2 linked regions of the Sinorhizobium fredii USDA 257 genome follow. The protein of the gene in region 2 interacts with the protein of the main gene of each other region in a pairwise test. Links are inferred from orthologs where the notes say so. Each region holds a gene or a part of one and is shown on either strand. Other genes may lie near its edges.

Evidence for each region. The genes of interacting proteins can lie anywhere in the genome.
Region 1: the proteins of USDA257_RS24815 (region 2) and nifS interact in binary tests that used the Escherichia coli proteins (3 or more experiments, as listed by UniProt). The link is inferred for Sinorhizobium fredii USDA 257 from one-to-one orthologs.

Annotation. Positions count from the first base shown.
Region 1 is NT_187151.1:147,914-150,996, forward strand. What follows is about bases 124-3,042. They hold nifS (cysteine desulfurase NifS), read left to right. Parts: upstream 124-960; coding sequence 961-2,124; downstream 2,125-3,042. UniProt on the Escherichia coli protein: Master enzyme that delivers sulfur to a number of partners involved in Fe-S cluster assembly, tRNA modification or cofactor biosynthesis. Catalyzes the removal of elemental sulfur from cysteine to produce alanine.
Region 2 is NC_018000.1:5,277,228-5,280,390, reverse strand. Bases 150-3,148 are described here. They hold USDA257_RS24815 (sulfurtransferase TusA family protein), read right to left. Parts: upstream 1,768-3,148; coding sequence 1,531-1,767; downstream 150-1,530. Other genes in these bases: USDA257_RS24810 (L,D-transpeptidase family protein), read right to left, coding at 1,767-3,148; USDA257_RS38080 (hypothetical protein), read right to left, coding at 1,100-1,333; USDA257_RS24825 (CobW family GTP-binding protein), read left to right, coding at 150-1,069. In the rest of the region: more of USDA257_RS24825, read left to right, coding at 1-149; more of USDA257_RS24810, read right to left, coding at 3,149-3,163. UniProt on the Escherichia coli protein: Sulfur carrier protein involved in sulfur trafficking in the cell. Part of a sulfur-relay system required for 2-thiolation during synthesis of 2-thiouridine of the modified wobble base 5-methylaminomethyl-2-thiouridine (mnm(5)s(2)U) in tRNA.

The DNA.
Region 1 (3,083 bases), on a different replicon or contig from region 2:
CAGTTCACGCCCAACCGTGTTCTCATCCGAAATGCGCAACTTCTGGACCAATCTGCGCGCCAGTGAATTTTTAGGATAGCCTGCTTTCGACGTCCTTTGCCAGCCCCGGGCGCTGACGTCATTCAGTGTCACTCGGTCGCGCGGTGCACCGTTCGTTGGGGTCCGAGTCGGATCGCAGCACCCGGCCCAACACTGCAGCATCTCGCTGGCGAATGGCGCTGCCTCCGAACGCGGGCCGCCATCGTAGAGTGAGGCAAGTGCCAGCAATCGCCGCTATGGCTGGCATCCTCCGTCTGCCATCAAGCTTTCGAAGAGCTGCGCCGCCGAAGTCATCACATCGCATCCTGTTTGCGGCACAGAGGCGCTCTTTGGTGTGGGCTAATTCGACAATGTCCGATTTCCGACATTATCGGACAAATGTCATACCGATGTTTGAGTTTCGGTGTTGTTTCAGAACCGTTTTTTCGTTGGCATAGTTTGTGCTTGACCGATTTGCAAAGGCCTTTTCGAACCAGGAGAAACGATCCATGATAGGTCTCAACGGAAGAGCCGTTAGTGCAGTGAAGCTCGCTCCTTCCCGCGATTCTGAACCCACCGATGGCTTATGCATATGACGGTTCAAGCGGACGGCTGTGCATATACCATTTTGCATTAGAGACTGAGTCGCGCGAGGGCGACACTGTTATCGAGAAGGATGGGATCAACATATTTGTTGACTCGGACCCCCAACCCCATGTGGCCGGCCTGGCCCGGGACGTCATCCCAAGGACGTCATCCCAAGGGTGGATTCGCCCGGGTTTGTCTTCAACGTTTCAACACGCGGGAGAGGTGAGCCTGCGGCAAATCGTTCGGCTGATCGCCACGCACGGGAGAACAGTAATGCTGGATCAAAAAGCACTTCTACAATGCCACGATCGCCATTTGTAAACCTTTCGTCGTTTCGGTAGCTGGAGAATTATCTTGAGGCCTATCTATCTCGACAACAACGCAACGACGCGCGTCGATGCGGAAGTTCTCCAGGCGATGCTGCCATTCTTCGCAGATGTGTTTGGCAACGCTTCCTCGATGCATGACGCTGGTGCTACTGCCGGGGCAGCGATTAACGTAGCGCGCAGGCAGTTGCAAGCACTGATCGGTGCAAAGTTCGACCCAGAGATCACCTTTACCTCGGGCGGGACCGAAAGCAACAATGCGGCGATCCTTTCGGGGCTCGAGGCTATGCCTGAGCGCACTGAGATCGTAACTTCGGCGGTCGAGCATCCTGCGGTGCTGACGCTCTGCACCCATCTGGAGAAGACACGCGGCACCAAGGTGCACAAGGTCCCAGTGGATCACCAGGGCCGACTTGACCTTGACGCTTATCAGGACGCCCTTACACACCGTGTAGCAATCGTTTCGATCATGTGGGCCAACAACGAGACGGGAACGCTCTTTCCTGTGGTAAAGCTAGCTGAGATGGCCAAAAAAGTCGGCGCAATTTTCCACACCGATGCGGTGCAAGCAGTCGGCAAGCTACCGATTGACTTGAAATCAACGGCGATCGACATGCTGTCGCTTTCCGCGCACAAGTTCCATGGCCCGAAGGGCGTCGGGGCACTCTACATAAAGCGCGGGGTGCCCTTTCACGCACTCATTAAGGGTGGCCACCAGGAGCGCGACCGGCGCGCGGGCACGGAGAACACGCCCGGGATAGTAGGTCTGGGCAAGGCGGCAGAACTCGCGTTGGATTGTATGGACAAGGACAATGCGATAATAAGATCATTCCGCGATCGATTGGAGAAAGGACTTCTCGAGCGTGTCCCCCAAGTCTTCGTAATGGGTGATCCGGTGACGCGGTTGCCCAACACAACGAGCATTGCCTTTGAAGGCGTCGGTGGTGAAGCCATGCAGTTTCTGCTCAATCGCCATGGCATCGCCTGCTCCTCCGGAACCGCCTGTACCTCTCGTTCTTTATCGACGAGCCATGTTCTAAAAGCCATGGGTACTCCCCACAGGCAGGCGGTCGGAGCAGTCCGCTTCTCGTTGTCAGGCTATAACTGTGAAGAGGATATAGATCGGGTGTTGCAGGTGATACCCGCAGTTGTGAAAAAACTGCGTGAATCTCGTCCAGTATTTGCCGGGTAGACGCTCTGCCGGCACATACGATCGTTTCAGCGCTTGGGAATGTCCGAATACCCGTCACTGATGGCGTCTCGATCACAGCTCTTCCCAGGGTCATCATGGGGTGCAGGGCCGGGACCATGTGTTGGAACGAAAGCAGCTATTCCGCGGCCAGTAGGAGAATGCAATGTCTTATGATGATGCGACCTTTGCCCCTGATGGCACTGACATTCTGACTTGGCTGAAGGATTTGTCGGCCGCCGAGGAGTTCTTCGATGCCCTCGGCGTCACCTATGACCCAAAGGTGCTAAACACATCACGGCTCCACATAATGAAGCGCATGGGTCAGTATCTGGTCGCGGAGGACTTTTCCGATCTCCCCACAGGCACGGCCGCCACCCGTGCGCGCGCCGCACTCGAGCGCGCTTACAGGGACTTTGCAACTTCGTCGCCACTCAAACATCGTGTTTTCAAGGTGCTTGAGGATCGCGAGCCGACCAAAGCTGCTGCGCCGATCCAAGTCTTCGTACCATTGGAAGAACTCTTGCAGCCATCCGAAATCAGTGACTGCGGCGGGGTTGCGACACAGCGATGTCATCAGTCCGACAAAGTAGTCGCGGCTCCGGACGCGCTGGAATGAAGCGGTTAGCAGGTTGTAATAAAACTCGTTGGCACGTGGTGCATGGAAGGGTCGGAAGACCAAGGCGATCGAAACCTAGACAGATCATAATGCACATCGCTGATACCGAGTCGGCGCAGATGCGCGTCCATTGCTAATGCGTCGGTGCCTAAAGTGCCAACCCGATGCCGTCGGCCTGCTTCAGCGCTGGTCGCGGTCAGGGTTGCATGAGCCTGGGTCATGTCCATGATACGCATACAGCTCTGATCTCCCCACCGCCGCGGGGGGTCGTCGACCTGCTGTGCCGGCCGTTTGGCAGTGCGTGATTCGTCGACGCTTCTCTCTGACGCCGCTACGCCGTCGT
Region 2 (3,163 bases):
GACGACCCTTCTGAACCGCTTGCTGAAGGACCCGCAGCTGGCCGACACGGCCGTCATCATCAACGAATTCGGCGATGTGTCGATCGACCATCTGCTTGTCGAGGCGTCGAGCGACGGGGTGATCGAACTTTCCGACGGCTGCCTGTGCTGCACCGTGCGCGGCGAACTCGTCGACACGCTGGCCGATCTGATGGACCGAATGCAGACCGGGCGAATCAAGCCGCTGAAGCGGGTCGTCATCGAAACGACCGGCCTTGCCGATCCGGCGCCGGTGCTGCAATCGGTCCTCGGCAATCCGGTGATCGCCCAGAATTTTCGCCTGGACGGCGTGGTCGGCGTCGTCGACGCCGTCAATGGTGAGCAGACGATCGCAAATCACGTCGAGGCCCGGAAGCAGGTTGCCGTCGCCGATCGGCTGGTGATCAGCAAGACCGGCCTCGCAAGCAAGCAACAGCGCGACGCATTGTTAGATGTTCTGAAGGACCTCAACCCGCGCGCGCCGATCATCGACGCCGACAGGGAAGAGGCCGGGCGCGCCGAACTGTTCGACTGCGGCCTCTACGACCCGTCGACCAAGGTCGCCGATGTCGGCCGCTGGCTGCAGGACGAGTCCGGCGGGGATCATGATCACGACCATGATCATGATCATGATCATGGGCATCATCACCACCATCACGACGTCAATCGCCACGGCTCCGACATCCGCTCGTTCAGCATCGTTCACGACCGACCGATCGAGCCGATGGCGCTGGAGATGTTCATCGACCTCCTGCGCTCGGCGCATGGCGAGAAGCTGTTGCGTATGAAAGCGATCGTTTGCGTCGCGGACAAGCCGGAGCGGCCGGTGGTGCTGCATGGCGTACAGACCGTCTTTCACGCGCCCGAACGGCTTGCCGCCTGGCCCGACCCGGCCGACCGCCGGACGCGGATGGTGCTGATCACCAAGGGCTTGGAAGAGGCTTTCGTGCGGGATCTATTCGATGCTTTCACTGGCAAGCCGCGCGTCGATCGCCCCGATGCGCAGGCGCTTACCGACAATCCGCTCGCCGTACCCGGCCTGAAATTTTGACGCGCGCCCGCTCGAACGCGGCGGGTGGCCTCACACGACAAAGAAGTCGGCAGACGTAATCGCCGCCTTGTTGTCGAGATGGGCGAATTGCACCGCCTTGTCGGCGCCAGAACCATCGGCATCATAAAAGAGAGCGCCGGTATCGCCGTTATAGAGAAGCCGATCGCTTGCATCGATCTTGGCCGCTGCGATGTCCTTGAAAAGACCCGTCGACAGAGAGCCGGGCGTCAATGTCGTGAAGATCTTGCTTGACAGCACGATCATATCGTCGACCGCCGAGAAGTCTCGGATATGATCGACATTGCTCGCGCCGAGCGCCGTGCTGAAGACGAATTGGTCCTTGCCTGCGCCCCCGGACAGTATGTCGCTGCCGGCTGCGCCATCCAGCCTGTTGGCAGCGGCATTGCCGGTGATCGTGTTCGAGAGTGCGTTGCCTTTTCAACTGATGCTTGCCCGCGTGGCTATGTCTTCTTGCGAATGAGAAAACGGTGGCCGCCCGCGGTGGACGCAGCCTGCTCCAGCCGGTGTCCGTCCTCGCTGCAGAAGTGCGGAATGTCGATCACTGCCAGGGGATCGGTCGTTTCGATTTCGATGAGCGCGCCGGGCGCCAGGCTCTCCATGCGTTTGCGCGTCTTCAAAACGGGAAGGGGGCATTTCAGCCCCCTCAAGTCGTAGACGACCCTCGCCTCGTCAGGCATCAATTGCCCCAGATCTTCCAGAACGGGCGCTTCCTCGGCGGCTGCTCCGCCGGTGCCGCATCTCCGCCGGCCACAGGGGCGGTGGCCACCTGCGGATTGGGCGCGGCCGCCGGCGTGGCTGCCCGCTGCTGACCAGCGGCAGGTCGCTGCTCGGCGGGCGGCTGAGCCGACGGTTGGGCCGCACTCTGCTCGGCAGGTGCCGCGTTGACGGGTGCCGTCGCCTGCGCCTCGGGTTCGCTCTTCGAGAACAGCTTCCAGAAGGACTTCTGGACAGGCGCCGTCTGCAGCGCCGCCTGTTGAACGGGTCGTTCGATCGGGCTCTGCTGCGGGACGGGCACGGCCTTGCCTTCGCGGGTCGCCTTCTCCAGCGCCTCCTTCTGGATCAGCGCCGCCTGCTTGGCCTCTTGGGCCTCCTTCTGCTCGGCAAGCCGCTTTTCGAGATCGCTCACCTTCATCAGCTTGCCGGCGTCGAGCGACGTGCCGGTCGGCGCATAGGCAAGCTCGCGGCCCTTGCGTTGCTCGGCAACGATCGCCTTGCGCTCCGCTTCGCTCGGTTCATACCAGACCATGCCGTCGTATTTCTTCAGCGCCTTTTGATAGTCGCGCTGATAATCCTTGTCGAAATTGGCCATGGCTACTTGCAAGGCTGGCGGCGTCGACATGGCGGGGCACTGGCCGGCCGGATTGAAGCTGCCGTCGCTCTGCTGGTTGAAGACGTATTTCCTCTCGCAGACATTGACCTGCGGCGGACGCTTGGTCACTTCGAACTGGTCGTAGCCGGCCTTCAGCATCTTCCAGAATTCGATGTTCGAATTGTCGCGGTGGCGGGCCATGTTCTCCGCTGTCATCCGGAAGGGGAAGGCCTGCAGCTGGACGTTTTCCTGGCCGCCCTTGAACGCATCGCGGGCGAGCGCGAAGATCTCGATGATCTGCTCGTCGGTCATCGAATAGCAGCCCGAAGACGAGCAGGCGCCGTGGATCATCAGGTGCGTGCCGCTGCGGCCGTTCGCCTTGTCATAAGTGTTGGGAAAACCGGTATTGATCGCCAGATAGTAGTTCGAGTTGGGATTCATCTGGTGCGGATAGAGCGGGTAGAATCCCTCCGGCGCCTGACGATCGCCCTCCTTCACCTTGGGGCCGAGCTTGCCGGACCAGGCGCAGATCTTATAGCTCTTCAGAAGCTGGAAGCGGCTCGACGCATTCGCCTTCCATACCTCGAGCGTTCCCTCCTCCTTGAAGATGCGCAACAGGATCGGGGATGTCTTCTGCATCCCCAACTCTCTCATCTTGCTGACCATCTTGCTGGAAAGCTGGTATTCCGTCTTGTTCTTGACGGAGGAGAGGTTGACCGAATCGAGCGTTTCGTTGGTGCACCCGGCAAGCGCGGCTGCGACGG